Regions from separate parts of the Bradyrhizobium sp. HKCCYLRH3073 genome, predicted to be linked through region 1. Evidence: predicted binding sites of a transcription regulator. Region 1 holds the regulator's gene; each other region holds the start of a gene.
What was found. Region 1 encodes LexA, which represses DNA repair genes until DNA is damaged. Its sites were predicted from a motif close to TGTTCNNNNTGTGTTCNG; they were not measured.
Positions count from the first base shown of each region.

Region 2: a site for LexA is predicted at 1,270-1,287, ahead of ACQR1X_RS05180 (DNA recombination protein RmuC). Genes of this name have one in related genera too.
Region 3: a site for LexA is predicted at 1,961-1,978, ahead of ACQR1X_RS04570 (helicase-related protein). Genes of this name have one in related genera too.

Region 1 covers NZ_JBNPUD010000007.1:23,550-26,825, reverse strand. The annotation lists gene ACQR1X_RS17645 (ComEC/Rec2 family competence protein) at 1-116, shown strand, start outside; gene ACQR1X_RS17640 (hypothetical protein) at 71-328, opposite strand; gene ACQR1X_RS17635 (hypothetical protein) at 498-938, opposite strand; gene lexA (transcriptional repressor LexA) at 1,229-1,927, opposite strand; gene ACQR1X_RS17625 (molybdopterin molybdotransferase MoeA) at 2,133-3,276, opposite strand, start outside.
Region 2 covers NZ_JBNPUD010000002.1:272,812-276,087, reverse strand. The annotation lists gene fmt (methionyl-tRNA formyltransferase) at 1-483, opposite strand, end outside; gene def (peptide deformylase) at 621-1,148, opposite strand; gene ACQR1X_RS05180 (DNA recombination protein RmuC) at 1,319-2,551, shown strand; gene ACQR1X_RS05175 (AmpG family muropeptide MFS transporter) at 2,595-3,276, shown strand, end outside.
Region 3 covers NZ_JBNPUD010000002.1:129,237-132,512, forward strand. The annotation lists gene rpmB (50S ribosomal protein L28) at 1-200, opposite strand, end outside; gene ACQR1X_RS04565 (DUF3108 domain-containing protein) at 809-1,585, shown strand; gene ACQR1X_RS04570 (helicase-related protein) at 2,120-3,276, shown strand, end outside.

The DNA.
Region 1 (3,276 bases):
GGTGGCCGGCACCCGCCGAGGCCGGCGCGTTCGACACGACGCTGACGCCGCGTGCGCCGGCCGCGCCGCTTCAGGACGCGACGCCGCCGGAGACCGAGCAGAGCGAGCAGGATTGAGTGCCGGGCAGCTCGAACGTGCCGAGATGATACTCGGTGTCGTCTGGTCCATCGAACAGCGATGGACCTTCGACCAGCGTGAACGCGGCGCCCGGATAGCGTTGCCAGATGGCGACGTCATCAGCCGTGACCGTCAGCCATCCGAACGCAAGCATGTAGCGGCCGGGCTCGGTGATCCGTCCGGCCTTGTTCCAATCGATCTTGTTGACCACGGCGGCAAGCTCCCCCGGCAAACAATGCCGGCCGAGGGATGTCGTTCCTATCCGATGCGATGCCGGACGTTCGCCCGAGAGGACTTTGCGCTTGCAGAACCCAAGTTGACCAAGTCTCCCACCGTCGAAAGCGCGCTCACGACCGACAGAAATGCCGACGCGCAGGCCCTCAGGTGATGCTGATGCGGCGAATCGGTGTGGCATGCGACGTCGGCACGTCCTCGCCGATGTCCGGGCGACGCTCTGCCGGCTGCTTGCTGACCGGCAATTGCAGCACGGTGACGCGCTGGCCCTCGCAGAGCTGGGTCACCAGCACGTGGCGGCCGTCGGCGAACTCGATCGCGTCGTGATGGCGATCGGGAATGTGGGTCTCGATGCTGTTGAACTTTGCGACGCGCTCGCGGATCGTCCGGGTCCAGAGCCAGCGGCTGTCGTAGCGGACGTCCTCGGCGAAGGCCAACTCGGTGCCGGGCATCATGCAGACTGCGACGGTCGGCTCGCTCTCCAGGGCGAAGCCGCGGGTGGCGGTGCCACGGAAGGTCATCGAGATCAACGTCTCGCCGACCTTGGCGGGACGGGACGCAACCGCATGGAGGCTGTAGTCACACATCGGATCGCTCCTCGTTGAGAGATAGCCGACCCACGCTCCCCCCGGACAGGCGCAGGCCTCTATCAGAGTGGACATCGATGGTGATGTTAGCGCGCGCTTCGCGGCAATTCTGCGCTGATCTGCATCGCGTGTGCCCGCGGCCGATCACAAGCGTTTGAGCATGCCGCGCTGCACATCATGAAGTGCATTCGCGTGTGGCGTATTTTGCTGGCTGCTTCCAGCTTGGCTGGCTTCTCGCTCGGCGGCGACAGCGCGTGCGCCCGCCGCCGATCGACCGATCCCATTCGCGATCAGTACTTGCGGTACAGCCCGACCAGCTTGCCTTGGATCTTCACCCGGTTCGGCGGCAGGATGCGCACCTCGTAGGCGGTGTTGGCCGGCTCGAGCGCGATCGATGCGCCGCGGCGGCGGAAGCGCTTCAAGGTCGCTTCCTCATCGTCGATCAGCGCCACCACGATGTCGCCGGTGTCGGCGGTCTCGTTGCGCTGGATCAGCGCCATGTCACCGTCGAGGATGCCGGCATCGACCATCGAGTCGCCGCGCACCTCGAGCGCATAGTGATCGCCGTTGCCGAGCATGTCGGCAGGCACGCTGATGGTGTGGCTGCGCGTCTGCAGCGCCTCGATCGGGGTACCGGCGGCGATGCGGCCCATCACCGGCACCGCGACAGGGCGCTCGCCATCGTCTAGCGCGGGAGTGCTGGTGCGCACCTTGCCGAGATTGCCTTCGATCACCGACGGCGTGAAGCCGCGACGGTTGCCCGCGGCCTGCGACAGCTCGGGCAGCTTGATCACCTCGATCGCGCGGGCGCGATTCGGCAGCCGGCGGATGAAGCCACGCTCCTCGAGCGCCGTGATCAGGCGATGAATGCCGGACTTCGAACGCAGATCGAGCGCATCCTTCATCTCGTCGAAGGACGGCGGCACGCCGGCTTCCTTGAGCCGCTCGTTGATGAACCGCAGAAGTTCGTACTGTTTGCGCGTCAGCATTTCGACCTGGTCCCCGGTTTGTTGTTGTCCGAGTCCAGGAGCTGCGCCTTGAGCACAAGCCGGCTGAGAGCGCCCTGGAGTCGGACCGTCATCGCGTCGCCCGCAACATACTAAAAACAAATCATGAACGGACACTATATGTTCGATGTGTGTTCCGCAATCCTAAAAATATGATGAACGGACCGGGCTTTACCGGGGAAGCGGCTCAGTTCGGCAGGCGCAGGATCTCGCACGGGCTGCCGGCAGGCGCCTTCGGCGCAAACGCCGGCCGGATCACCAGCGCCTGCGACAGCGCGAGGTTCCCGAGCAGCGACGAATCCTGCTGGCTCACTGGGGTGGCTACCAGCGTGCCGTCGGCGCGCTCCTCGAGCTGCGCCCGCAGATAGTCCTCGCGCGAATCGTTCGCCCCCAACTCGCGGCCGAGCAGGGCGGTCTCGCGCGGCATCACGGCCTCGTCGCGGCCGAGCAGGCGCCGAATCAGCGGCACCATGAACAGGATGGCGCAGACATAGGACGACACCGGATTGCCGGGCAGTCCGATCACCCTGATGTCGCCGAGCCGTCCGTGCATCATCGGCTTGCCCGGCCGCATCGCGATCTTCCAGAACGCCATTTCGACGCCCTCGGCCTCCAGCGCCTGCTTGACCAGGTCGTGATCGCCGACCGAGGCGCCGCCGGTCGTGATCAGGACGTCGGCCTCTGCCGCGCGGGCGCGCCGGATTCCAGCGACCGTCGCCGCCATCGTATCCGCGGCGATGCCGAGATCGATCGGCGTCGCGCCCTCGCTGCGCACCAGCGCCCGCAGCGCGTAGCCGTTGGAATAGACGATCTGCCCCGGGCCGGGCGTCGAGCCCGGCATCACCAGCTCGTCGCCGGTGGCGAGCAGCGCCACCTTCGGCCGCCGCCGCACCGGCAGCGCCGGATGATTCATGCTGGCCGCCAGGGACAGGTCGCGGTCGCTGAGCCGGCGCCCGGCCTTCAGCAGCACCATGCCCTGGTGGAAGTCGACGCCGGCCGGCCGGATGTGCCGGCCTGTGATCGCGGCCTCGGTGATCACGACATGGCCGTCCTCGGCGATCGTGTCCTCCTGGATCACCACCGCGTCGGCGCCTGCGGGGACAACGCCGCCGGTGAAGATCCGCGCCGCCTCGCCGGGCCCGACCACGCGATCGAACGGCCGTCCCGCCGCGACCTCGCCGATCACCTTCAGCCGCGCCTTGGCCTTGGCTGCGTCGGCCGCGCGCACCGCATAGCCATCCATCGCCGACATCGCCTCGGGCGGCTGCGTCCGCAGCGCCGCGAGGTCGCGGGCCAGGATGCGGTGATAGGCCTCGTCCAGCCCGACCATT
Region 2 (3,276 bases), on a different contig from region 1:
CGCGTCAGTGATGGGCAGACGCTCGGCCATCGCGACGTCGCCGGTGTCGAGACCGACATCCATCTTCATGACCATCACGCCGCTTTCGGCGTCCCCTGCCATGATGGCACGGTTGATCGGCGCAGCGCCGCGCCAGCGCGGCAGCAGCGAGGCGTGGAGGTTGTAGCAGCCGAGTTTTGGTGCATCGAGAATCGCCTGCGGCAGGATCATGCCATAGGCGACGACGACGGCGGCGTCGGCCTGGTGGGCGCAGAACGCAGCCAGCGCGTCCTCGGTCTTCAGCGTCTTCGGCGTGAGCACGGGAATGCCGAGCCGCCGCGCCTCGGTCTCGATCGGAGTCGGGACCAAGGCCAAGCCACGGCGGCCACCGGGCTTCGGCGCGCGCGTGTAGACGGCCACGATCTCGTGGCCGTGGCCGGCGAGCTCGAGCAGGGTCGGCACGGCGAAATCCGGCGTGCCCATGAAGATCAGGCGAAGCGGCATCTGGTGCGCCCCTCAAGGCTTCATCCTGCCGTCATTGGCCGGGCTCGTCCCGGCCATCCACGTCGCAATGCCAACGCGAGAGGCAAGACGTGGATGCCCGGGTCAAGCCCGGGCATGACGGAGGAGAGAGTTGATCGTTACTCGCCGGCGCGCTTGGCGGCCTTGGTGAACTTCTTCATCACGCGGTCGCGCTTGAGCTTCGACAGATAGTCGATGAACAGCACGCCGTTGAGATGGTCGATCTCGTGCTGGATGCAGGTGGCGTAGAGCCCCTCCGCATCCTCCTCGCGGACCAGCCCGTCGAGATCGGTGAAGCGCACGCGCACACGCGCCGGCCGCTCGACCTCCTCGTAATATTCGGGGATCGACAGGCAGCCCTCCTCGTAGACCGACAGCTCGTCCGACTTGGCAACGATCTCCGGATTGATGAAGACGCGCGGCTCGCGCTTGCCTTCCCCGTTCGCGTCGGGCTTGGCCAGATCCATGGTGATGACGCGCAGCGGCTGCGCGACCTGAATCGCTGCGAGCCCGATGCCTGGCGCGTCGTACATGGTCTGAAACATGTCGTCGACCAGCTGCCGGATCTCCGGCGTGACCTTCTCGACCGGCTTGGACACCAGCCGCAACTGCCGGTCCGGCAGGATGATGATTTCTCTTAGAGACATGGCGCGCGATTTAAGCCGCGGAACCGGCGCGGTCAATGTGATGGCTCGCAGTTAAGACTTCGCTAACCATGAATTTCAATGTCTCGTTAACCATGATTCTTTACCCGGCCTTAACCATAAATGTTCTCTCTTCGTTCGCGAGCTCTTGCGAATCGGATAGATGGGGGGTGATGACCGCCAGCCAGTCCCTCAATCCTGTCGTCGTCATGATCGGCGATCTGCCCGTGCGCGCCAGCGACGCGCTGATCGGGTTTGGCGTGCTGGTTCTGCTCCTGCTGCTGATGATCGTCGCGGCCGTGGTGCGCTCCGGCCGGCGCGGCGCCGAGCTCGCGGCCCAGCAGGCGATGCGCGCCGATGAGATCGAACAGCGGTTCGGCGAGATGATCCGGGTGCAGAGCGAGGCCTCCGGCCGGGTCGACGCGATGGCGCAGCTGCTTGCCGGGCGGCAGGTGGACCTGGCGCGCAGCGTCAACGAGCGGCTCGACGCCGTCACCCATCGCGTCGGCCAATCGATGGAGCAGACCACGCGCCACACCATGGATTCCTTGCGCGTGCTGCACGAGCGGCTCGGCATCATCGACAACGCGCATCGCGATCTCAGCGAGCTCACGACACAGGTCACGACCTTGCGCGACGTGCTCGCCAACAAGCAGTCGCGCGGCGCATTCGGCCAGGCGCGCATGGAGGCGATCGTCCAGGACGGGCTGCCGAAGGGCAGCTACGCCTTCCAGTACACGCTCGCCAGCGGCAAGCGGCCGGACTGCGTCGTGATCCTGCCCGACACGCGGCCGCTGTGCATCGACGCCAAGTTTCCGCTCGAGGCAGTGACCGCGCTGCACGACGCGAAGACGGAGGACGAAAAGCGCGCCGCCGCGCAGCGGCTGCGCACCGACGTGCTGCGCCACGTCAACGACATCGCCGAGAAGTACCTCGTGGTCGGCGAGACGCAGGACACGGCGCTGATGTTCGTGCCGTCGGAATCGGTCTACGCCGAGATCCATGACGGCTTCGACGACGTCATCCAGAGAGCCTATCGCGCCCGTGTCGTGCTGGTGTCGCCGTCGCTGCTGATGCTCGCGATCCAGGTCATGCAGCAGATCATGAAGGACGCGCGCATCCGCGACGCCGCTGACCAGATCCGCAACGAGGTGATCCATTTGGGCGACGACCTCGGCCGCCTGCGCGAGCGCGTGCTCAAGCTGCAGAAGCATTTTGGCGATGTCGGCGAGGACATCCGCCAGATCCTCATCTCCGCCGACAAGATCGAAAAGCGCGCCGCGCGGATCGAGGAGCTCGATTTCAGCAAGCCGGATGCGCCGGCGGACTCTCCGCGCATTGCGCCGGGCGCGGGCGCGACGCCGGACCTGTTTCCGCTGGCGGGGCGGATGCAGGCGGGGGAATGACCGCGGCGTCGCGAAAGCTGTCCAGATCTGCTACCACCCACCGATGACCGCACCTGACGCCGCCTCCGACATCAGAGCAACCGCTGCAAAGCCTGAGGCCAAGCCCGCCCCCACCTGGCGCGAGAGCATGGCCGTCTACCTGCAGCCGCGCGTGCTCGTGGTGCTGTTCCTCGGCTTCTCCTCAGGTCTGCCGCTGGCGCTGTCCGGCTCGACGCTTCAGATCTGGATGCGCGAGCTCGGCGTCGATCTCGGGACCATCGGGCTGTTCGCGCTGGTCGGCACGCCCTACACGCTGAAATTCCTTTGGGCGCCGCTGGTCGACGCGCTGCACGTGCCGCTGCTGACGCGCGCCTTCGGGCGGCGGCGCGGCTGGCTGGTGTTCGCGCAATTGCTGCTGATCGCGGCCATCCTGCTGCTGGCCGTGACTGACCCGGCGCATGCGCCGTTCATGGTCGCGCTGGCCGCGCTGCTGGTCGCCGCGATGTCGGCGACCCAGGACATCGTGGTCGATGCCTTCCGCGTCGAGAGCCTTCCGGAGAGCGAGCAAGCCGCGGGCATGGCGGCGTATGTCGCCGCCTACCGCATCGGCATGCTGGTCTCGACCGCCGGCGCGCTGGTGGTGGTCAGTGCATTCGAGAACTCGGGGTTGACGCGTCCGTCGTCCTGGATGTGGGGCTATGTCGCGATGGCCGGAATGGTGCTGATTGGCACGATCACGGCCCTCG
Region 3 (3,276 bases), on a different contig from region 1:
GCGTCGAGGCCGCCATTGTGGTCGACGCTCTTGAGCGCGTTGGTCGAAACGCGCAGGCGCACGTTGCGGCCGAGTGCATCCGAGATGAAGGTCACGTTGCACAGGTTCGGCAGGAAGCGCCGCTTGGTCTTGATGTTGGAGTGGCTGACCTTGTGGCCAACCTGGGGACCCTTGGCCGTCAGTTCACAGCGCCGCGACATGGCAATAAATCCTCTCTCGTCCCCGCACCCTTCGTCCGCCTATGTCGGCGGGCCGCGGGGGTCCAAAACTCGTCCAGCTCGTCTCTGGGAGATGCGGTCCTATAGGGGGGATGCGGCTTTTCGTCAAGGTTTTGAAGGCCGCAGCAGATACCGAGAGCCGGGCCGGCGAACCCGGAGGACGCGACCCATGCCTCCTCCTGGTCGGGCCGAAATCGCCGACCAGCAGAAAAGCAGGCGTGTAATCAATAGTATAGCCGGCAGTTTAGACCATATAAAGGGCGCATTCGGACGTGATGGATGGATATCCCGCGAACGGTCCGGAATGGCGGCATGCTGGCGCGGTCGGAGGTTCGCGGCTCGGTTCCGGCAGCGCTGCGGACGACGGTTCTGAGTGCTGTTCAGGCGCAAAGCGCTGGACAAACCGCCATTGTCGGACGGTTCGCGTTGTTTGAAGGCGTTTTTGGCTTAAGTAGCAAGGACGGCGCGTCGGATCGGTCCGGCGCTCAGGCAGGCGGATCGGCAGGATCATTCGTCACGTGACCATCATCTCGGTTCCCTCATTTCTCTCGGGCCGCCTGGCCGCGGCCGGGGCAGCGCTCTGCCTGTTGTTGCTGGCGCAAGGCGCCCAGGCGCAGGCTCGGTTGGACGCTCAATACGAGGCTTCCCTGGCCGGCATCCCCGTCGGCAAGGGCACCTGGGCGGTCGAGATCGGGGATGATCAGTATGGTGCTGCGGCTCAGGGCGGCACCGCCGGCCTGCTCAAGAGCTTCTCGCAAGGATCAGGCACGGGCTCGGTGCAGGGACGCGTCGTCAACGGCGCCCTGGTCGGCCAGAGCTACCAGGCCTCGACCTCCACGGGAAAGAAATCGGAGCAGATCCGCATCAATCTGCAGAACGGCACCGTGAAGGACTTCGCCATCGAGCCGGCGCCTCCAGTCGATCCCGACCGCATTCCGGTGACGGATGCCCACAAGCGCGGCGTGCTCGATCCGATGACGGCCTCTCTGGTGCGGGTGCCGGGCAATGGCGAACTGCTGTCGCCGGACTCCTGCCGCGGCGCTGCGCCCGTGTTCGACGGCCGCATGCGCTACGAGCTCAAGCTCGACTACAAGCGCATGGAGAACGTCAAGGCTGACAAGGGCTATCGCGGTCCGGCGCTGGTCTGCGCGATCTACTTCACGCCGGTCGCGGGCTACATCCCGGACCGGCCGGTCATCAAATATCTGGCTCAGGCCCGCAACATGGAGATCTTCTTCGTGCCGATCGCCGGCACCCGCGTGCTGGTGCCGTTCAAGATGGTGATCCCGACCCCGCTGGGGACCGCGATGCTGGAGGCGACGTCGTTCATCACCCAGGCGGCGCCGCACGTCGCCAAGACCCAGTAGCGCCTCGTATCGCTGCTCCTCCACATCCGAATCTCATCGCTGTGGCACGGCCCCGTCAGCGGCTGAGCCGCAACAGCGGCCGTGGCGTGAAGGTCTGGCGGCATGCCGTCCGCGCTTGAATGCGATGGAGATTCCGCGTTGACCTCCGATTTGCCGGTCCCCGTATGGATGCTGTCTGCTGCGCGTGAATCCGTTTGACTCTTCCCTGATTCTGATTCGACTCGGGACGCCCTGAAATGCGCGCCAGTTCCATCGCGAAAGCGTTGCTTGTGGAGCCCGCGAAAACTTGATCTAGTGCTGGCTTGATCGCAGAGCGCGAGATGTTGCGGTGAACGAAGCCTGAAAGCCGACAGAGTCAGCGATTCCTTCGCGATTCGTTCTCAAGGCGTTCCGAAGCTTAAGCTGCGGCACTATATGCGTCACAATGTGAGACAGGGGTCAGCATCTCAGCCTCTCCAGACACACGACAATTCCGCATCCGTCGCGCGTGAACGACGCGCTTCCAACGCCGGCTTCGAGACCCACATTTAACGAATGGCTTTTTCGTCCTCTTCGGCTGCCTCGCCTTTCGAGCGCACGTCCGACCGTGCTCCCGGAAGCGGCGTCACCGCCGTGCTCGGCCCCACCAACACCGGCAAGACGCATCTGGCGATCGAGCGCATGCTCGCGCATTCCTCCGGCATCATCGGACTGCCGCTGCGGCTGCTCGCGCGCGAGGTCTACAACAAGATCGCCGATCGCGTCGGCAGCGAGGCCGTCGCGCTGATCACCGGCGAGGAGAAGATCAAGCCGAAGAACCCGCGCTATTGGGTGTCGACGGTCGAGGCGATGCCCAGGGATCTCGACGTGTCGTTCCTGGCCGTCGACGAGATCCAGATCGCGTCCGATCTCGAGCGCGGCCATGTCTTCACCGACCGCATCCTCAATCGCCGCGGGCGCGACGAGACGCTGCTGCTCGGGGCTGCGACGATGCGCCCCATCATCGAGCGGCTGTTGCCCGGTGCGTCGATGGTGACACGGCCACGATTGTCGCAGCTCGAATTCGCCGGCGACCGGAAGATCACGCGGCAGCCGCGCCGGACCGCCATCGTGGCGTTCTCGGCTGACGAGGTGTACGCCATCGCCGAGCTGATCCGCCGCCAGCATGGCGGCGCCGCCGTGGTGCTGGGATCGCTGTCGCCGCGCACGCGCAACGCGCAGGTGGCGATGTTCCAGAACGGCGACGTCGACTATCTCGTCGCCACCGATGCGATCGGCATGGGGCTCAATCTCGACGTCGATCACGTCGCCTTCGCATCCGACCGCAAATATGACGGCTATCAGTTCCGCCGGCTCACGCCGTCGGAGTTTGCCCAGATCGCCGGCCGTGCCGGACGCGCGACGCGTAACGGCACGTTCGGCACCACCGGACGTTGTGCGCCGTTCGAGCCCGAGCTGGTCAATGCGCTCCAGAACCACACCTTCGATACCGTGAAGGTGCTGCAATGGCGCAACTCCAGGCTTGATTTCGCGTCCTTGAGCGCGCTCCAGGTCTCCCTGGCGATTACGCCGGGGCATGACGCGCTGACGCGCGCGCCGACCGCGGAGGATCTGCGCGTGCTCGATCATGCCGCGCGCGATGCCGAGGTGCGCGACATGGCGCATGGCGCTGAAGCGGTCGAGCGTCTCTGGGAAACCTGCCAGATTCCCGA